DNA from 3 places in the Mesorhizobium sp. NZP2077 genome. Region 1 is predicted to be linked to each of the others. Evidence: predicted binding sites of a transcription regulator. Region 1 holds the regulator's gene; each other region holds the start of a gene.
What was found. The regulator HrcA, encoded in region 1, represses chaperone genes, less so after heat shock. The targets are predictions, from matches to a motif close to GTTAGCACTCNCNNNNNGNGAGTGCTAAC.

Region 1 (7,193 bases):
AGGCGCGGAAATATCTCTCGTGCCAGCCCGATGGCGTGCAGTGCCTCGTCGACATTGTGCAGGCGGCCGAGGAAACGCAAATCCTTATCGTTGAGCGCCTGCACGCCGAGCGAGACGCGGTTGACGCCGGCCGCGCGGTAACCGCGAAACCGTTCGGCCTCGACCGAGGATGGGTTGGCCTCCAGCGTCACCTCGATACCGTCAGGCACCGTCCAGTTCTTGGCCACGGCGTCCAGCACCCTGGCCACGGTTTCCGGCTTCATCAGCGACGGCGTGCCGCCGCCGAGGAAAATGCTGGTCACCTCGCGCGGCCCGGTGCGCTGGCGCATGGTCGCGAGTTCCGCCTCGAAGGCGGCGGCAAAGCGCTCCTGGTCGACCGGCTGGTGGCGGACATGGCTGTTGAAGTCGCAATAGGGGCACTTGGCCGCGCAGAACGGCCAGTGGATGTAGACGCCGAAGCCGGGGCTGCGATCCAGCGGCATGGTGATGCCGGATCCAGTCATGCCGAGCCCAATCTCGCTTTGGCGAATTTCTGGAAGGCGCGGGCGCGGTGCGACAGAGCGGTCGCCTGACCAGGCTTCCAGCCATGCTTCTCCTCGGCGCTCATCTCGCCGAAGGTTTTTTCGAACCCATCCGGCAAAAACACCGGATCATAACCGAAGCCAAGCTCGCCGCGCGGCGGCCAGACCAGCGTGCCTTCGGCCTCGCCGCGATAGTACTCGGCCTCGCCATCAGGGAAAGCGAGACAGATGACGGCAACAAAGCGGCCCTTGCGCTGTTCGGCCAAGGCTGCGCCGACTTCCTGCAGCGCCACTTCAGTGCGCTGCATGGCCATGGCGAAATCTCTGCTGCCATCCGGCGTTTCGGCCCAGTTGGCGGTGTAGACGCCGGGCGCGCCATCGAGCGCGTCGACGCAGAGGCCGGAATCGTCCGACAGTGCCGGCAGGCCGGTAGCCTGTGCGGCGGCCAGCGCCTTGATGTAGGCGTTTTCCTCGAAAGTGGTGCCGGTCTCGTCGGGCTCCGGGAGGCCATAGTCCTTCGCGGACTTCGCCTCGAACCCGAACGGCCCCATCAAATCGGCGAATTCGCGCAGCTTGCCGGCATTGTGGCTGGCAACGACGATCTTCTTGCCATCAAGAGTATGCATCAAAGGTCCCAGATTCTCGGCTCGGCGAACTCGATCGAATTGCCCGAGGGGTCGCGTATATAGATCGAACGGCCACCTTGCGGCCATTCGAATTCGCTTTCGATGGCGATTCTTTTTGCCGCCAGATTCGCTTTCCAGCCGGCGAGCTCGTCGGCGCTGGCCGCAAAGCAGAGATGGCCTTCGCCGGCCGTGCCATGCGGCGGCACCGGCAGTCGGGCGTCGGGGGCCGGCGGGATCCTGGTTACCTCGGCGTTGAAGACGAGCAACACGCCGGGTCCGCAACGGAAGAAGAGGTGGCGGCCGTCGACCTTGCCGAGGAGGGTGAGGCCGAGGATGCCGACATAGTATTCTTCCGCCGCCGCCAGATCGGTGACGTACAGGGCTGATTCCAGGATGGCGGAGGGTGTCACCAGAAAACCAATGGCCTAAGCCACCGCCATCTGCTGCAAGCTGACCAGGCGCTGGATGCCCTTCTTCGCCAGGCCCATCAATTCCCCGAACTGATCCTCGGAAAACGGCTCGCCCTCGGCGGTGCCCTGGATCTCGACAATGCCGCCCTTGCCTGTCATGACGAAATTGGCGTCGGTGCCGGCCGAAGAATCCTCGAGATAATCGAGGTCGATGACCGGCTGGCCATCATGGATGCCGCAGGAGATCGCCGCGACATGGTCCTTCAGCACCTTGGCGACACTGGCCATATGCCGCGCTTCCATCCAGCGCAGGCAGTCATACAACGCCACCCAGCCGCCGGTGATCGAGGCGGTGCGGGTGCCGCCATCGGCCTGGATGACGTCGCAGTCGACGGTGATCTGCTGTTCGCCCAGCGCCTGCAAATCGACCACGGCACGCAGCGAACGGCCGATCAGGCGCTGGATTTCCAGCGTCCGGCCGCCCTGCTTGCCGGCGGAAGCCTCGCGGCGCATGCGCTCGCCGGTCGAACGCGGCAGCATGCCATATTCGGCGGTGACCCAGCCCTTGCCGGAATTGCGCATCCAGCCGGGCACCTTCTCCTCGAGGCTTGCGGTGCACAGGACATGGGTGTCGCCGAACTTCACCAGGCATGAACCTTCGGCATGCTTGGAGACGCCGCGCTCGAAGGAGATGGCGCGCATTTCGTCGAATTGGCGTTTGGAGGGGCGCATTCAGGCTACTTTCTTGTCACTTTTTGAAATCTTGGCCGGCTTGTAGCCGCATGGGGCCCATGGCGCAAAGGAAAATGGCTTGATGAACGCAAACGCGGCACCGGGTGATCCGACACAGACACCGGGTGTCTGACACAGACACTGGGTTGCGCCGGCCCAGTGTAAGTCTATATCCTTGGGCCGGAGGTTTTTGGCCACATGACCAAAGCAGTCGCCGAACCAAGTTTGCTGTCGCCCGCTCTGCAATCGCTGGATATGCGCTCGCGTGACATCTTCCGGCGCATCGTCGATTCCTATCTCAGGGATGGTGAACCCGTGGGCTCGCGTAGCCTCTCGCGCATCCTGCCCTCCTCGCTGTCGCCGGCCACCATCCGCAACGTGATGAGCGACCTCGAACATCTTGGCCTGATCTACGCGCCTCACATTTCGGCCGGTCGGCTGCCGACCCAAGCCGGCCTGCGTTTCTTCGTCGACGCCTTCATGGAACTTGGCGACCTCTCCGACGAGGAGCGCCGTACCATCGAGGCACAGGTGCGGGCCTCCGGCTCGGGCGCGACGCTGGAACACATGCTGACCGAGGCCAGCCAGATGCTGTCGGGCATGTCGCGCGGCGCCGGCCTGGTGCTGGCCGCCAAGAACGAGGTGGCGCTGAAGCATATCGAATTCATCCAGCTGGAGCCGACCAAGGCGCTGGCCGTGCTGGTGTCGCAGAATGGCGACGTCGAGAACCGCGTCGTCGAATTGCCGGCCGGCATCACTGTTTCGCAATTGCACGAGGCGTCGAATTTCCTCAATGCGCATATTCGTGGCCGTACGCTGGCCGAAGCGCGGGTCGAGATCGCGCGCATCAAGGAAGAGACACGGGCGGCGCTTGATACGCTGTCGCAGGACCTCGTCGAGAAGGGCCTGGCGGTGTGGGCTGGCGCCGACAGCGGCCTGCCAGCGCGGCTCATCGTGCGCGGCCGCGCCAACCTGCTCGAAAACGTCACCGCCCAGGCCGATATCGAACTGCTCAGGCATTTGTTCGAGGACATGGAGACGCAGGACGGACTGATCCAGCTGCTTGATCTGGCAGAGCAGGGATCGGGCGTGCGCATCTTCATCGGTTCGGAAAACAAGCTGTTTTCGCTGTCGGGTTCGTCGCTGGTGGTTGCGCCCTATCGCGACAAGGATGCCCGCGTCGTCGGCGCGCTCGGCGTCATCGGCCCGACCCGGCTCAACTATGCCCGCATCGTGCCGATGGTCGACTACACCGCGCAGTTGATATCGCGCATGCTCCGTTGAGCTGAGAACCGAGGAGAACAAGAATGGCGCTCGAAGAACTCAAGGCCCGGATCAGCCTGCTGCTCGAAGAGATGGTCAACCAGCCGGAAGACCAGCACGAGATCCAGGAACAGCTGCGCGAAAAGCTGCAGGAAATGCGCGCCATGGGCCTGCCGTTGCCGGCGGATCTGGTCGCGCTGGAAAAACGCCTCGACGACGATTTTTACGCCGCCGGGACGTAGACCGGAGCCCGGACTTTCGCCCCCAGCGCATCCGAGGCGGAACCCGGGGACAAACCGGCCGTTGGTTTCCTTCGCGATCCGATGGAGGACAAAATGATCCGATTGGCCGGACTGGTGCTTCCCGCCCTCTTGCTCACAGGCGCGGCATTCGCAGAGCAGGCGGACCAGCCGGTGCTGAAGGGTGCGGCGGCCTTTGGCGACTGGCGCGCCGATAAGCCCGGCGTGCGCCGCCTGATCAAGCCGGAAGACCTGCCAAAGCCCTATGTCACCAAATCGGCGTCGAACAGCGCCGGCCTTGCCGACATGCCGACAGGCGCAAAACCGCAATTGCCGCCGGGCTTCTCGGCCGAGCTGATCGCCTCGGGCATCGACAATCCGCGTGTCGTGCGCGTGGCACCCAATGGCGACCTGTTCGTCGCCGACAGCGAGGCCAACCAGATCCGCGTCTATCGTCTGGCGAAGGGCAGCGCCAAACCCGCCGAAGACGGCATTTTCGCCGGCAATCTCAACCAGCCCTATGGCATTGCCTTCTACCCGCCGGGTGACGACCCGCAATGGGTCTATGTCGCCAACAGCGACAGTATCGTGCGCTTTGCCTACCGCAAGGGCGACCTGAAGGCATCGGGCGAGCCGGAAACCATCGTCGACAACATTCCCTCGAACCATCACTGGACGCGCGACATCGTTTTTTCGCCTGACGGCAAGACGCTCTATCTGTCGGTCGGCTCGGGTTCGAATGTCGCCGAGGATATGGGCAAGGCGCCGGATGGCGGCATCGACGCGTGGGTGAAGTCGAAGCCGCTGGGCGCCACCTGGGGCTCCGAGGACGGCCGCGCCGATGTGCTGGCCTTCGATTCCGACGGCAAGAACGGCCGCATCGTCGCCACCGGCCTGCGCAACTGTTCGGGCATGACCATCCAACCGGCGACCGGCGCGCTGTGGTGCGTCGTCAACGAGCGCGACGCGCTCGGCGACAATGTGCCCACCGAATACGCCACCTCGGTCAAGGACGGCGCCTTCTATGGCTGGCCCTGGTACTATATCGGCAACCACGAGGATCCGCGCCACACGGGCGCGCGACCCGATCTCGCCGGCAAGGCAACCATTCCCGACGTGCTGATGCAGGCGCATTCGGCGCCGCTCAACATCGCCTTCTACGACCGCAAGGACTTACCCGCCGACGCCGGTTTTCCCAGGGAATACAGGGGCGACGCCTTTGTCGCCCTACACGGTTCGTGGAATCGCGGCAACAGGACCGGCTACAAGGTCGTCCGCCTGCTGTTCAGGGATGGCAAGCCGACCGGCGAATACGAGGATTTCATGACCGGCTTCGTCGTCTCCAACGGCGAGGTGTGGGGCCGGCCGGTGGGCGTGGCGGTGGCGGCCGATGGCGCGCTGATCATGACCGAGGACGGCAACGGCACCATCTGGCGCGTGACTTATGGTGGCGGGCGGTCCTGAGGAATCCTAGGTAGGGACGGCGCAGGCCCCCTCACCCGGATTGCCAAAACCGAATTGCAAAGGGCAATTGGGGGCAATCCGACCTCTCCCCGGCGGGGAGAGGAGCCTGCCGGCGCTGGCGCCTTCTCTCTTCTCCCCCTCGGGGAGAAGGTGGCCGCGTAGCGGCCGGATGAGGGGGCCTCGTAAGGCGAAGGCCGAGATAGCTGGTGCAATGGATTCCGCCCGCCAGGGAATTCAATCCTGGCCCGTTCCATGCGAAAAGGCCGCCTGACCCAGGACCATTCGCCATGACCCTCACCGGCTTCCTCGCCTACAGTGCCGCCCTCGGCATCGCAGCCGCCATTCCGGGCCCCGGCGTCACCGCGCTTGTCGCGCGGGCGCTCGGCTCCGGCTTTCGTTCGTCGCTGGCCATGTCCTTTGGCCTGATGCTGGGCGACCTCACCTATCTGACCGCCGTCGTGCTCGGCCTCGCCTTCGTCGCGCAGACCTTCGGCATGGTGTTCCTCGCCATCAAATGGCTGGGTGTCGCCTATCTCGCATTTCTGGGCTGGCGCTTCTGGACTGCGGGCATCACGCCCGAAACCGTCGAAGCGAAAAAAGGCAAAGGCGGACTGGTTTCGAGCTTCATCGCCGGCCTCACCGTCACGCTCGGCAATCCGAAGACGATGATCTTCTATCTGGCGATAACGCCGACCATCGTCGACCTGAAGACGATCACGCTGGCCGACTACGGCATTCTCGTCGCACTGACGATCGTCGTCCTGTTCGTCGTGCTGGTTCCCTATCTGGCGCTGGCGGCCAAGGCGCGCTGGTTCCTGAAATCGCCGCGTGCGCTGAAAGTGCTGAACCGCACCGCCGCCGGCTTCATGGTAGGAGCAGCGGCAGCGATCGCGGCCCGCCAGTAGCACCCTTTCCGCCAAAACATTCCGGGGGCAGGCCTCCCCGCGAAATGCTTTTCCGGGACAGGGGCGTTTTAGACACAGGCCCCACTCGGATATTTCCGGCCGACAGCTTATGTTGCGCGGCTGAAAGCCTTATCTTGCCGGTTGCAACGCTACTTGCCTGAAATTCTCCACTTGCCTGAAATTCTGGGAGCGAAACCAATGAACAAGCCCGTCACCTCCGCCCGCATCCCCGGCCGCGGCCGCATCTACAGTTCCATCACCGACACGATCGGCGACACGCCCCTGGTACGGCTCGACAAGTTCGCCAAGGAGAAGGGCATCGTCGCCAATCTCGTTGCCAAGCTCGAATTCTTCAACCCGATCGCCTCGGTCAAGGACCGCATCGGCGTGGCGATGATCGAGGCGCTGGAGGCGGCCGGCAAGATTTCGCCCGGCAAGACGACGCTGGTCGAACCGACCTCCGGCAATACCGGCATCGCGCTCGCCTTCGCCGCCGCCGCCAAGGGCTACAAGCTGATCTTGACCATGCCGGAGACGATGTCGGTCGAGCGCAGAAAAATGCTGGCGCTGCTCGGCGCCGAACTGGTGCTGACCGAAGGCCCGAAAGGCATGAAGGGCGCCATCGCCAAAGCCGACGAACTGGCCGCGACGATCCCCAACGCCATCATCCCGCAGCAATTCGAAAACCCCGCCAATCCGGAAATCCACCGCACGACGACAGCCGAGGAGATCTGGAATGACACGCAGGGCGAGGTCGACATCTTCGTCGCCGGCATCGGCACCGGCGGCACCATCACCGGCGTCGGCCAGGTGCTGAAGAAGCGCAAGCCCTCGGTGCAGATCGTCGCCGTCGAGCCCGAGGCTTCGCCGGTGCTGTCGGGCGGCCAGCCTGGCCCGCACAAGATTCAGGGCATCGGCGCCGGCTTCGCTCCAAAGATCCTCGACACCACGGTCTATGACGAGATCGTCAAGGTCTCGAACGAGGATTCGGTCGCCAACGCCCGCCTTGTCGCCCGCCTCGAAGGCGTGCCGG
Region 2 (7,193 bases), 970 kb from region 1:
TTTGCCGTCCTCAACAGTATGAACGACCCATCCCCCACCGCACCGCTTGACGCGCACGTCATTAGGTTCGCCAGCCACCATTACTGCCCCTCATTTTCGTCGCCCTTAGGATGAGACTGGAAGCCGTTCCCGCACATCGGAAAACATGGGACCTTACGTAACGTCAAGCCCCAATTTTGGGATAGCCGATGCCTCGTCGATTTCAGGGTGACGGCGATTCAGGTCCGCAAAATCCGTGCGCGTGCAACCTCGTGCTCGGATCGACTTAGATGCGCAGATTTTGCATGTTAATTCAGCCTTGTTATCCACAGCTAACGTGAATGGGAACGCGTATTCAGTCCGAGTAGCTCTGCAAAAAAACCGCCGCTCTTGTCCTCAGCGCCATCACCCGGCACCTTCAAGATGTTTCATAGCTCCGGACCGTTCCGAACGATCAGGGTGCCGGATGGCCACTCACTCATCGAGCGTCCAATCGGCACAACCACGACGAGCACGTCCTCGACGCGCGTGGTCGGCAGGTCGAGATACACATCTGCGAGAGTGGACCGCACACGAACGCCCGACACAATCGCCGCCAGGCCGTCTCTGCAGAACCTCTCCATATGGTTCCGCATCGCGTGCCGAACGGTGCCGAAAGCGAATGGAACCCCAAGCTGCTGCAACACTGGATATACAAGGCGCATTGAATGACTGATCCCTTGTCCCTCAAGATCCGGTCGCACCCCGTACAACCCCAGGTCGGCCACCAGGAGCTCGACCTCGTCAACTTTGATGAAGCGGCGTAGTATGCCGATATGACCCGCTACGCCGTGCGCGTCGTAGCTGATTGCGCGGAGCTCCGGCCTCGCACCGGCCCAGCTACGGCCGCCTTCGAATGGCTCTGCGTTGAAGGCCCCAGTCGGTCCGTAGGTCTTTCGGAAAAACTCGGAGAGTTCGACATGGTCGGCCTGTTGCAACTCATTTTCCCAGCACAACCTCCACCGCACGTCAGAGCACATGGAAAGACCTCATCATTGTTGCTGTTTTGTTGGGGAAGCGCCTAGCAGGAGGACGCTTGTCGCATCGAGCCGGCTCGATGTAGCTTGCGCAGGTCACCGAAGAAACTAGCCGCAATGAACATGCGACTCGGTTGTGTTCCGAGCACACCGGAAGGCGTACACCAGAAAAATACTGCTCGGAGCCAATACAAACATCGATAATTACCTTTTGGCTTACATCTTTGAAATCTTACTATGCGACGTTCTGCAGAATGGGCAAAATCCTTTGTTTCGATGAATGCATCCACGCTATGGATAGGAAAGCATGCGTTTCAAAGAGCTTGTCTAGCCTCGGCCCCAAGGCGGCCTTTATCACGAGGCTTCGACCCGGCCAGTTGCCCGACCGACCCGCTCGTCAGTTGCCAGACCAACCGACAGCTATGGGTGGGACTTCCTCCACTGTTGATACGCGTCATCGGGGCGCACTGAACTTTTGAGGCTAAATCATTGCCATGCCGCCGTTCACATGAATGGTCTGGCCGGTGATGTAGGCGGCCTCGTTCGAGGCCAGGTAGACCACAGCCGAGGCGACTTCCACGCCGGTGCCCATGCGCCTGGCCGGAATGGCGGCCATGATCGCTTCTTTCTGCTTGTCGTTCAGCTTGTCGGTCATGGCCGATTCGATGAAGCCCGGCGCCACGCAGTTCACCGTCACGCCGCGTGTCGCGATCTCCTGCGCCAGCGATTTCGACATGCCGATCATGCCAGCCTTTGACGCGCAATAGTTCGCCTAGCCGGGATTGCCGGTTACGCCGGACACCGAGGTGATGTTGATGATGCGGCCGTTGCGGCGGCGCATCATCGAATGGGTCAGTTCGCGGGTGAGCCGGACCACGGCGGTCAGGTTGACCTCGAGTACCGCGTCCCAGTCCGCGTCCGACATGCGGATAAAAAGCCCGTCCTTGGTGATGCCGGCATTGTTGACCAGTATGTCGACGCCTTCGAGTTCGGCTTCCGCGTTTGCGCCCAGCGCCTTGACCTCGTCACGGTTCGAGAGGTTCGCCGGAAACAGTCTTGTCCGCCCGCCAAGCTCGGCAGCCAACACCTCGAGTTTTTCGACACGCGTGCCGTGCAGGCCGACGGTTGCGCCCTGCGCGTGCAGCGCCCGCGCCACGGCCTCGCCGATTCCACCGCTTGCTCCGGTGACGAGCGCGTTGCGGCCGGTCAGATCAAACATTTATCGATTCCCTTTCTAAGGACCGGCTTCGCACGGAAGCGGTCACTGGCGGCCATGCGCCTTCCAGACATTATCGGGTACAGCTTTGGACAGGCCCTCGAGCCGGACTCGAAGGGCCTCGCTTAACCTTCCGGGTAGCGGTACGTCCACGTCGCTTCAACAGTTGAGAATTTTACCAAAAAATGGGGCCCGGCTTGTCCAGCTTCCGCTGCCACTTGGCGCATTCACCGAGGCGGTCCAAGGGGCAGGTCCTTCACAATCGTGATCCGGCAAGCATTTGGATCCGAAGATAGAGTCACTGGAGGCATCTCGCATCGCTTTTACACCTGCTTGAACGCCAGAACTGCGTTCATGCCGCCCATGGCGAAGGCGTTGCTCAGTGCCACGCGCACTTTGCGCTCGCGCGCCGCATTGGGCGTGACGTCGAGATCGCAATCGGGATCTGGCTCGCGATAATTAGCGGTCGGCGGCACGACGCCCTCCCGGATCGCCATCACGGAGGCGATCATTTCAAGTGCGCTCGCTGCGCCCAGGCAATGCGCGTGCATGGACTTGGTGGACGAGACCGACATCGAATAGGCATAGTCTCCGAAGACGCGCTTGATCGCCGCCGTCTCGGTCTGATCGTTGGCCTTGGTGCCGGTGCCGTGGGCGTTGAGGTAGTCCACGTCCTCGGCATTCAGCCCGTCGTCGGCAAGGCAAGCGCGCATCGCGGCCTCCGGCCCCTCGATAGACGGCGCGACGATGTGGAAGGCGTCGCCGGAAAGGCCGATGCCTGCGATCTCGGCAAGCATTGTGGCACCGCGTACGGCGGCATGCTCATAGCTTTCCAGCACGGCCATGCCCGCACCCTCGCCTATCACCACTCCCTTCCTGTCGGCGGAGAAGGGCCGGCAAGTATCCGGAGCGAGCGCGCGCATTGCTTCCCATGCCTTCGAAGGCATACGAGCGGCGCTTCGGCGCCTCCGGCAAGCATCCCGTCGGCCCGGCCGAGCCTGATCTGATCCGCGGCCGAAGCGATCGCATGGTTGGCTGATGCGCATGCGGAGGCGATGGCAAAGACCGGGCCGCGCAGGCCGAGACTCATGCTGACCTGGCTGGCAGCGGCGCTCGGCAACCCCCGTGGTGCAGTGTAAATGACAGCACGCTTCGCCCCGCCCAAAAGGAGGTCGCGGTAGGTTTCTTCGACCGTTCCCCAGCCGCAGACGCCCACTGTCGCGCCGAAGCGATACGGATTTCCCTCATCGCAGGAAAGTCCGGCGTGTTGCATGGCTTCGCGCGCTGCAAGCACAGCGAGCAAGCTGTGGCGGTCCATGGAGACGAGCTGGTTGCGGCCGATGTCGTGCTTGGGCAGCTCCTTGATCTCGGTACCGACAGTGCCCTTCATCTCATGAAGCGCAGAAGTGACCATCGGGCGGATGGCGGAGCGACCTTCGCGCATCTCTTTTCAGATAGAGGCGGCGTTGTTGCCTAGGCCGCAAAGCCCGCCCATCCCAGTAATGACGACTCGCCTGTCCAATCAGACCCCCTTCGCGAGCAAACCGCGGACAGCTTCCACCATGTCGCCGACATTCTTGAGATTCGACCAGGCATCCGCCGCGTTCATGTCGATCTTGATGTCGTAGGCCTGCTCCACATCCCAGAGGAGATCCGCCAGACCCAGCGAATCGACTCCGAGCGAGGTCAGTTCCGTGGCAGTCGTTATTTCGCCGATGATGGACGCACTCTCGCCGCTCTCCGATTCGATGCGGTTCTTGATCGTGGCAATGATTTCCGTTGCGAGTTGATCAGCCATTGTGTTCCTTTCCATAGCAATGCCTTTTGACGTGGGTGCGGCGCCATACCTCTGCCAGTCACGTCGCAAAAATCGTCCCTGACCAGGCTTGTGCAACCCACCAACACCAATCGGATTATGGAGACCGGATGAGTTCCGGTTGCTCTGAGGCGTTGGCATCCAACTGCAGCTCATTTTCCCGCGGCAACTTCCATCGCACGTCTGAGCTCATGGAAAGATCTTCTCCTTTCAGGCTCTTTTTTCGCAGTTGTCACACGATGAGGGTAGCGGGCAATCAGGACGTGTGAGGTGCTGTCAATGCGAGATTCCGGAAGATTGAGAAAATCGTTTGTTTCGATGAGATGCATCCACCCTATGGATAGAAATACAGTCCAATAAACGGGCAAGCCTCTGGTGCGGGCGATAATGCTACAGGAGACATCCCGCATGGCCACCCCACGCAAAAGCTGGGCACGTCTCGGTCGCTACTAGATGCTCAGCGCCTCACACTCGCTCTCTCCGGTGCAACGAAACGGCGCTTGCGCATCGCTGAAGGCCCAAGGGGTTAGCGATCCGAAAGGGCGGATATTATCTTTCGGGCCGAGGTTCCGAACACCATCGATTCGCTCGAACTCTTTCAGGCCTGCATCGCCCGGAATATCGTGATCGCCCACCTCTTGTCTTGACTAGCCCCAGCCTAGGCCTTATGCCGTCACCATGTTAGCACTCGTCCTTGGTGAGTGCTAACAGTAGGTCCGGCATAGCCGAGCTTTGTAGGTTGTCCGGCGCTGCCGGACGCTTTTCCCACCGTTCTCATCGAGGAAGAAAAAATGGCAAAGTCGAAGTTCCGCCCGCTTCATGACCGCGTGGTCGTTCGCCGGGTCGAATCCGAATCCAAGACCGCCGGCGGGATCATCATCCCGGATACGGCAAAGGAAAAGCCGCAGGAAGGCGAGATCATCGCTGTCGGCTCCGGCGCTCGTGACGAAGCTGGCAAGCTGGTCCCGCTGGACGTCAAGGCTGGCGACCGCATCCTCTTCGGCAAGTGGTCGGGCACCGAAGTCAAGCTCAATGGCGAAGACCTTCTGATCATGAAGGAAGCCGACATCATGGGCATCATCGGCTAACACGCCGCCGCCTTTCATCCGTACCATCCAATCTGAATTTCGGGCGAAATGCCCAGGAGTACAAAATGGCTGCCAAAGACGTAAAATTCTCCCGTGATGCCCGCGAGCGCATGCTGCGTGGTGTCAACATCCTCGCCGACGCGGTGAAGGTCACGCTCGGCCCCAAGGGCCGCAACGTCGTCATCGACAAGTCGTTCGGCGCCCCGCGCATCACCAAGGACGGCGTCACCGTCGCCAAGGAAATCGAGCTCGAAGACAAGTTCGAAAACATGGGCGCACAGATGGTCCGCGAAGTTGCTTCGAAGACCAACGACATTGCCGGCGACGGCACCACGACCGCGACCGTTCTGGCGCAGTCGATCGTCCAGGAAGGCCACAAGGCGGTTGCCGCCGGCATGAACCCGATGGACCTGAAGCGCGGCATCGACCTCGCCGTCACCGACGTCGTCGCAACGCTGATCAAGAACGCCAAGAAGATCAAGACCTCGGAAGAGGTTGCCCAGGTCGGCACGATCGCCGGCAACGGCGACGAGTCGGTCGGCGCCATGATCGCGGAAGCGATGCAGAAGGTCGGCAACGAAGGCGTCATCACGGTCGAGGAAGCCAAGACCGCCGAGACCGAACTCGAAGTCGTCGAAGGCATGCAGTTCGATCGCGGCTATCTCTCGCCCTACTTCGTCACCAACGCCGACAAGATGGTTGCCGATCTCGAGGACGCCTACATCCTGCTCCACGAGAAGAAGCTCTCCAACCTCCAGGCCATGCTGCCGGTTCTCGAAGCCGTCGTGCAGACCTCGAAGCCGCTGCTCATCATCTCGGAAGACGTCGAAGGCGAGGCCCTGGCCACGCTGGTCGTCAACAAGCTGCGTGGCGGCCTGAAGATCGCCGCCGTCAAGGCGCCGGGCTTCGGTGATCGCCGCAAGGCCATGCTGGAAGACATCGCCATCCTCACTGGTGGCCAGGTCATCTCGGAAGACCTCGGCATCAAGCTCGAGAACGTCGGCCTCAACATGCTCGGCCGCGCCAAGAAGGTGTCGATCTCCAAGGAAAACACCACCATCGTCGACGGCGCCGGCAAGAAGGAAGAGATCCAGGGCCGCGTCGCCCAGATCAAGCAGCAGATCGAGGAGACCACCTCGGACTACGACAAGGAGAAGCTGCAGGAGCGTCTCGCCAAGCTCGCGGGCGGCGTTGCCGTCATCCGCGTCGGCGGCGCGACGGAAGTCGAAGTCAAGGAAAAGAAGGACCGCGTCGATGACGCCCTCAACGCGACCCGCGCGGCCGTGGAAGAAGGCATCGTTGCCGGCGGCGGCGTTGCCCTGCTGCGCGCGTCGCTGACCATCAACGCTGTCGGCGTCAACTCCGACCAGGCCGCCGGCATCAACATCGTGCGTCGTGCGCTGCAGGCTCCGGCCCGCCAGATCGCGGCCAACGCCGGTGCAGAAGCCTCGATCGTTGCCGGGAAGATCCTCGAGAACAAGGGCGCGACCTTCGGTTTCAACGCCCAGACCGGCGAATATGGCGACATGATCGCCATGGGCATCATCGATCCGGTCAAGGTCGTGCGCACGGCTCTCCAGGACGCGGCCTCGGTCGCCGGCCTGCTGGTCACCACCGAAGCCATGATCGCCGAGGCTCCGAAGAAGGAGTCGGCTGGCGGCGGCATGACTGGCGGCATGGGCGGCGGCGGCATGGGCGGCATGGGCGGCGGCGGCATGGGCGGCATGGGCGGCATGGGCGGCATGGATTTCTAAGGTCCGCGCCTCTCACCAATCTCGAAGGGCGGCAGCAATGCCGCCCCCTTTTTTTGGAATGGAGCCGGTCGGAAAAGGTTTGGGGCTCGCGCTTCAGCTTTGCGTTCTCGTCTTCCAAGGCTTTCAGCCGTTTGGCATCGGAGACGTCCATCCCGTCATACTTCGCCTTCCAGTTATACAGCGTCGCCTCGGAGATCCCATGCTTGCGCGCCAGGTCGCCCGCCTTTGCTCCCGCCTCATGCTCACGCAGAACCGCGATGATCTGCTCTCTTCCGTAAACCGCTTTCTCTTCATCAGTCCGTCCTTCAATCGAGGCCGGACTCC
Region 3 (7,193 bases), 3.1 Mb from region 1:
GCCGCCGCCGCCCATGCCGCCAGGCATGCCGCCGCCAGCCGACTCCTTCTTCGGAGCCTCCGCGATCATGGCTTCGGTGGTGACGAGCAGGCCGGCAACCGAGGCCGCGTCCTGGAGGGCCGTACGGACAACCTTGACCGGATCGACGATACCCATGGCGATCATGTCGCCATATTCGCCGGTCTGGGCGTTGTAGCCGAAGGTCGCTCCCTTGTTCTCAAGGATCTTGCCTGCAACGATCGAAGCTTCCGCACCGGCGTTCGAGGCGATCTGACGGGCCGGAGCCTGCAGTGCGCGACGCACGATGTTGATGCCAGCTGCCTGGTCGGCATTGGCGCCGGTGGCCTTGATGTTGGCCGAAGCGCGCAGGAGAGCGACGCCACCGCCTGCAACGATGCCTTCTTCGACGGCCGCGCGGGTCGCGTTGAGGGCGTCATCGACGCGGTCCTTCTTTTCCTTGACTTCGACTTCCGTCGCACCGCCGACGCGGATCACCGCAACGCCGCCCGCGAGCTTCGCGAGACGTTCCTGCAGCTTCTCCTTGTCGTAGTCCGAAGTGGTCTCTTCGATCTGCTGCTTGATCTGGGCAACGCGGCCCTGGATCTCGGCCTTCTTGCCGGCGCCGTCGACGATGGTGGTGTTCTCCTTGGAGATCGACACCTTCTTGGCGCGGCCGAGCATGTTGAGGCCGACGTTCTCGAGCTTGATGCCGAGGTCTTCCGAGATGACCTGGCCACCGGTCAGGATGGCGATGTCTTCCAGCATGGCCTTGCGGCGATCGCCGAAGCCCGGAGCCTTGACGGCGGCGATCTTCAGGCCGCCACGCAGCTTGTTGACGACCAGCGTGGCCAGAGCCTCGCCTTCGACGTCTTCCGAGATGATGAGCAGCGGCTTGGAGGTCTGCACGACGGCTTCGAGAACCGGCAGCATGGCCTGGAGGTTGGAGAGCTTCTTCTCGTGCAGCAGGATGTAGACGTCCTCGAGCTCGGCAACCATCTTGTCGGCGTTGGTGACGAAGTAGGGCGAGAGGTAGCCGCGGTCGAACTGCATGCCTTCGACGACTTCGAGTTCGGTCTCGGCGGTCTTGGCTTCCTCAACGGTGATGACGCCTTCGTTGCCGACCTTCTGCATCGCTTCCGCGATCATCTTGCCGACCGACTCGTCGCCATTGGCCGAGATGGTGCCGACCTGGGCAACTTCCTCGGAGGTCTTGATCTTCTTGGCAGCCTTGCCGAGAGCCGCGACGACTTCGGTGACGGCCAGATCGATACCGCGCTTCAGGTCCATCGGGTTCATGCCGGCGGCAACGGCCTTGTGGCCTTCCTGGACGATCGACTGCGCCAGAACGGTCGCGGTCGTGGTGCCGTCGCCGGCGATGTCGTTGGTCTTCGAAGCAACTTCGCGGACCATCTGCGCGCCCATGTTCTCGAACTTGTCTTCAAGCTCGATTTCCTTGGCGACGGTGACGCCGTCCTTGGTGATGCGCGGGGCGCCGAACGACTTGTCGATGACGACGTTGCGGCCCTTGGGGCCGAGGGTCACCTTCACCGCGTCGGCGAGGATGTTGACGCCGCGCAGCATGCGCTCGCGGGCATCACGGGAGAATTTTACGTCTTTAGCAGCCATTTTTTAGCTCCTGGCAGGGGCTTGGGGTAAGCCCGAATTCAGTTGACGGTGAGGCCGATAATCAGCCGATGATGCCCATGATGTCGGATTCCTTCATGATCAGAAGGTCTTCGCCATTGAGCTTGACTTCGGTGCCCGACCACTTGCCGAACAGGATGCGGTCGCCAGCCTTGACGTCCAGCGGGACCAGCTTGCCAGCTTCGTCGCGAGCGCCGGAGCCGACGGCGATGATTTCGCCTTCCTGCGGCTTTTCCTTTGCCGTATCCGGGATGATGATCCCGCCGGCGGTCTTGGATTCGGATTCGACCCGGCGAACGACCACGCGGTCATGAAGCGGGCGGAACTTCGACTTTGCCATTTTTTCTTCCTCGATGAGAACGGTGAGAAACAGTTCCTCCGTCCGGCGAAGCCGGACATGTGGTTAGCACTCACCAAGGGCGAGTGCTAACGTAGCGCTGAAATAGGCTGCCGACCTCAGAGAGTCAAGGCGCGCGGGAAGGGGCAATCGCAGGAAATTTTTCTCGTGCTGCCGGGCGATTGCGCAAAATAAGGGCTGCCGCCCGAACTCTGCCCGAATGCCGTCCTGCCGATCGGCAATCAGTGTCCGAGACTTAAGCCGATTTCCCGGGTTTCAAAATCAAGCAGCAGGCTGTTCTTCTCGAAATACCGGATGCCGACGATGTTGTGTTCAAGCCCGGGAATGACCTCCACTTCGGGATTGTAGGTTGTCTTGAAATTCCAATCCTCCTGGCCGTCTGCTTTTACCAGGACCTTTGTGCCGGGGTTCAGCGATGAGTACGGCGCCGAGGCGTCGGCAGGGACCATAATTGTTGAGTTGCCCGTATCGTAAAGCGTCGGCCGACATGTCGGTTCAAATCCCCATGAGATACAGGCGTCGATAGTGGGAAAATTGTATCGCCGGCTGGCCTCTTTCCATCTTTGCACCCTGAAGTCCTTTTTTACGTCCTGCGGCACGCCGATGTGGAGCGCCTCCACTTGCGGACAATTGCCGGCCTCATTCGTGCAGATTTTCCACTTTGCTCCTATCGGCGAGAGGTAATAGCCCCTGTCCAGGCCCGGGCCGACGCTTACAAGCGCGAGCGGCGATTTGATCATCCGATCTGGCCCGCCTCCGCCAACTGGCGAGATGCCGAAAATGCCCTTGGGCCAGAGCGGGCCACCAACGATTTCTCCGGTGCTGCGCCTGACTTGCTTGTAGCGGATGAGGAATGGGATCGTGGTGTCGGTGGAGACTGGGGATTTCGGCGAACCGAAAGTCACGCGAGCGTAGGCGATGTTGCCATACTCATCGTAGGTTGCGTAGTTCATAACAGCCTGTTGGGTGCTGACCCTTATCCCGTCTATCTCCAGATCGTGCGTGATCTTGATTCCCGTGTCCGAGCAGATCTCTGCTGGGAGCACCGATTGGCATTCGATCGTCATTCCGCTCGATCCGGCATCAAACAGGATCGGCTGGTTTACCGTGTGATTGCCGAGCGAAAGGACCTTCACGTAAAGCATGCGAACATTCCTTGGCCTTCCCGGGTACTCCAATTTGATCAGGGGTACGGTCGATGCGCGTTCGTCTCCGGATTGGGCTGGTGACAATGTGGCCCCAAGCGCCAAGGCGATTGCCATCAGACGTGCAAAGCATCGAAAGCGAATCTCCAAAATATCCCCCCGCAGGACTGAACTGCCGGAGAAAGTCTAGTTTGCGGCTGGCCGATGTAAAGTTTGTTGAGCGTGGCGGACCGGGTCCGTTGCGGCGAAACAGGCCGGATATTCATGTCGGCCGAGACTTCGATGTGCCGGCGTTACCCACCGATTATCATTCGACAACAGCCGTCCCAAAAAGCTTACCGGTGCCTCGGCGACCCAAGCACCAACAGCGGGCACCGCTCGGCGAGCCCATAGCTACCGGTCAAAGCGATGCGGACATCACCAAAGAAGGCTTGCGCCTCGCTCACCAGTGCAGTCGCCGGCGCGAAGCTGTAGATGGCCGGCGAGTTCCGATAGACATCGATGGTGCCAATGGTGAGCAGGTCCCAGCCCGTGCGAGCCGAAAGCACTTCGCGGTCGGGAAACAGTGTATCGAATCTTTCCGCGATCGTCCTGACCGGAATGGCATGGTCGGGCTCATCGCCCGTCGCGGTCATGGCGACGCGCCATTTGAGTTCGTGGAAGGTCGAGACACTGCCCGACAGTGCAAGCGCTCGCACCGCCGCCGGATCGTCCGGTGTTTCGGGACCGGCAAAGAGACGCAGTCCAGCTCGGCCGTCGGTGCGCAGTACGCCGGCGATTGACGCAAACAGCGCCCGGCGCGCGGTTGAAAGGCCGAGCGCCGACAGGCAGCCGTCGCCGATCACCGCGTCGACGCTTGCGTCCGACATCGGCAAGTCGAGCCAGTCGCCGTTGATTGCCTTTCGCAACGCGGTGTCGCCTGGCCAGATACCGGCGATCATGTCGGCGGATTCGTCGACGGCCGTCATCGTCGTCCCGAGCCCGGCGAGTTCCGGCGTCACGCCGAGCAGAATGACGTGCGCCTTCGAAAGGTCGAGCTCACGCTCATAGGCTTCAACCGCTTCCGCCGGCGGCCGCAACGGTGGCCCGAGCAATTGCCAGTGCTCTCGAATGGCATTCCAATGGTCGGTCATCCACACCCCCAAGCCGGCATTGTATTTGCAGGCATAATCGAGGACGCTAATGAAACCAAGCTCGGGGGGCGCATGACACGCATCGCGGTTATTACGCATGAGTTCGACAGGTTCGAACGCCGGCGCGGCCCGCTGTTTCGCCGCGACAGTCCCTACATGCTTTTCGATCTGCTGGAGGAACTGAAGCGACGCGGCCATTCCGTCCGCATAATCCCCGGAACGTCGGCAAAGCCGGAGGCCGACATCGCTGTGCTGCACGTCGATGCGACCGTGACGCCCCCCGAATATGTCGAATACGCACGCGCTTTTCCCTTCTGCCTGAATATCGGGGCTGCAGACATCTCCAAGCGACGCGTCAGTGGCGCCGTGATCGGCAAGGATGACGGCTGGCTAGGGTCGGTCATCGTCAAGAGCAATCTCAACAATCTCGGGATGCGGGAGCAGGCGCTCAACCGGCGATCGCTGCGTGCCGGAAAGCCGAAGCCGTTTCCCGGTGTCGAGCCTATCGAGGGCTATCGCGTCTATGCATCCCTTTCGGATGTTGCGCCGGCGGTCTTCGCCCGCGGCGATCTCGTCGTCGAAAAATTCATTCCGGAGCCGGAGTCGGACGGCTTTGGCGCCCGCTTCTGGATATTCTGTGGCGAGCGCGAGCGCTGCACTCGCCATGTCTCGCCGCAGAGCCTCGTCAAGGGCGACGACACGATCCGCCGTGAGCCGGTACCGGTTCCCGAGGAGCTTCGCGCGCTGAGGCGCCAGCTTGGCTTCGACTACGGAAAGTTCGATTTCGTCATGCATGAGGGCAGGGCGGTGCTGCTGGATGCCAACAAAACGCCCGGCGGCGCCCGTAACCTTTCTGCGTTTGTGGCTGCCGGCAATGCCAACCTTGCCGACGGCTTCGAAGGCCTTATCCGCCAGGTCGCATAGCGGGCGCTCTGATGCTCACGCCGCCCGACACCTCTCATTCGGCGCAGCTCCCGACGATCGCCAGCGCTACAAAAACAGCCGCAACTGGGTGTGGATGATCGACCGGTAATCCTCGATGGTCCGACGGCTTTCCGCTTCGCCTTCCGCAAGCGCCAGACGCACCACGCCACCGGCGAGCTGGAAGATCAAAAGAACCATGCGTTCGAACTGCTCGTGCTTGCCCGGCTCGAGCAAGGCGATGACATGGTCGCAGAACATCTTGGCCTGATATCGGGTTTCGGCGATGTCGAGATTCTTCAGCGCCTTGTCGGCCTGGATGGCGTTCTGCAGATCCTGGATGGCCGGATCGCCGGCGACGCGGCTGAGGTAGTCGTCAAGCAACCGGTCGGCGGCGGCGATGACGTCCTTGGCTTCGCGGACATCGGCGATGATATCAGTCAATCGCGCGCGGCTGACCTCTGAAAACCGCTCATAGAGCATCGCCAGGATCGCCGACTTGTTGGGGAAGTAGTGATAGACGGTGGCGATCGGCCCGCCCGCCAGCATGCCGACCTCCTTCATGGTGACAGCATCGATGCCCTTCTCGCCGATCAGCCGCATGGTCGTCGACAGGATGGCGTCGATGCGCTCGCGGCTGCGCTCCTGCTTGGGTTTGCGCCTCGGTTCGGTCCCTGTTCGCCTTGCTTCCGTCATGCACCGGTCTTTCGCACGCATTGGCAAATTCTGGTTGACAAGAAATGTGATCAAGTATCAGTTTCTGAAATACTGACAGGTTGTCAGCTTTTTTGTGATCCGGCAAGAGACGTTGGGAGGCGGCTTTGGCATCTGGTGACGCATATACCGGAAGCGGCGATTGGCTGGTCGGCAATCCGACCGGCGGGCAGCTTGCCTCGGCCTTGTGGATCGGCTCGGTCGGTCTGCTCATTCTCGGTCTGCAACCCGTCCTGCTCGGCGCCCTCTACACCGAGGGCCATGTCAGCGGCGATGGACTGGCACTGGTCGCCACCGCCGAGATGATCGCCATTGCGATCGGCTCGGCGATCGTTGCGATGCTGCTGTCGGCCCACAACATGCGCTGGAAAAGTGCGATCCTCCTGCTCCTGCTGGCGCTGGCGAATGTCTGGACGGCCTATGCCGCCGGCGCCAGTGCGTTGATAGCGGCACGCGCCCTGGCCGGCCTTGCCGAAGGCGGCCTGGTCGCGGTCGCCACCGAATTGATTGCCCGTTCGCGGCGGGCCGAACGCATCGGCGGCTTTTTCGTCACCATGCAGACGCTGGCGCAATGCGCGCTGGCGCTGCTGCTGGCGCTCTATGTCATCCCGGACGCCGGTTCGGCGGGTGGCTTCCTTATTCTCGCGGTCGTCTGCGTCCTGTCGCTCTTCGTCGCCTTCGTTGTCCCTGCTGATTACGCCGACCTGCCCAAGGACGAGAACCTCGCCAATGTGCTGACGGTTCCTTCGATCACCGCACTGTTGTGCGTCTTCTGCTACTTCATGTTCTTCGGCTCGGTCTGGGCGTTCCTGGAGCCGCTTGGCGCCCAATTCGGCATCGATGGCCGCACCGTCGGCCTGATCGTCTCGGCCAGCCTCGCGGTGCAGGTCCTGGGCGCGATGACGGCGACCGTGTTCGAGGCGCGTATCGATTATCGCCTTGCCATTGTGGTGATCGGTGTGGTGGCGCTTTTGTGTTCGCTGGCTCTCGCTAGCGGACCTGGCCTCACCACATTCTGGGTCGCAGCCCTGATCATGGGTTTTATCCTCCTGTTCATCGTGCCCTACCAGATCCGGCTGGCGATCACGGCGGATGAGACACGTACGGCCGTGCTGTTGGTGCCGGCCGCGCAGCTCCTCGGCCTGGCGATCGGACCGGTTGCGGCCTCGCTGCTCATCGACGGCAAGGATTTTCGCCCGGTTCCGGAATTCGCCGCAGCCAGCGCCTTGGCCAGCGTGACGCTCCTCGGCTTGTTTGTCTTCGTGGCGCGGCGGCGCC

Region 2: a site for HrcA is predicted at 4,708-4,736, ahead of groES (co-chaperone GroES). Genes of this name have one in related genera too.
Region 3: a site for HrcA is predicted at 2,047-2,075, ahead of groES (co-chaperone GroES). Genes of this name have one in related genera too.

The regions. Positions count from the first base shown of each region.
Region 1 is NZ_CP051293.1:786,187-793,379, forward strand. It holds gene hemW (radical SAM family heme chaperone HemW) at 1-503, opposite strand, end outside; gene rdgB (RdgB/HAM1 family non-canonical purine NTP pyrophosphatase) at 500-1,147, opposite strand; gene HGP13_RS03700 (VOC family protein) at 1,147-1,557, opposite strand; gene rph (ribonuclease PH) at 1,573-2,289, opposite strand; gene hrcA (heat-inducible transcriptional repressor HrcA) at 2,488-3,573, shown strand; gene HGP13_RS03715 (hypothetical protein) at 3,597-3,794, shown strand; gene HGP13_RS03720 (sorbosone dehydrogenase family protein) at 3,888-5,255, shown strand; gene HGP13_RS03725 (LysE family translocator) at 5,543-6,160, shown strand; gene cysK (cysteine synthase A) at 6,359-7,193, shown strand, end outside.
Region 2 is NZ_CP051293.1:7,139,846-7,147,038, forward strand. It holds gene HGP13_RS35040 (NodA family N-acyltransferase) at 408-998, opposite strand; partial or broken gene fabG (3-oxoacyl-[acyl-carrier-protein] reductase) at 1,477-2,214, opposite strand; partial or broken gene HGP13_RS35050 (beta-ketoacyl-[acyl-carrier-protein] synthase family protein) at 2,535-3,733, opposite strand; gene HGP13_RS35055 (acyl carrier protein) at 3,734-4,009, opposite strand; gene groES (co-chaperone GroES) at 4,819-5,115, shown strand; gene groL (chaperonin GroEL) at 5,181-6,869, shown strand; partial or broken gene HGP13_RS35070 (transposase) at 6,958-7,163, opposite strand.
Region 3 is NZ_CP051293.1:5,027,571-5,034,763, reverse strand. It holds gene groL (chaperonin GroEL) at 1-1,626, opposite strand, end outside; gene groES (co-chaperone GroES) at 1,688-1,984, opposite strand; gene HGP13_RS25210 (hypothetical protein) at 2,224-3,147, opposite strand; gene HGP13_RS25205 (class I SAM-dependent methyltransferase) at 3,483-4,280, opposite strand; gene HGP13_RS25200 (hypothetical protein) at 4,353-5,204, shown strand; gene HGP13_RS25195 (TetR/AcrR family transcriptional regulator) at 5,271-5,897, opposite strand; gene HGP13_RS25190 (MFS transporter) at 6,023-7,193, shown strand, end outside.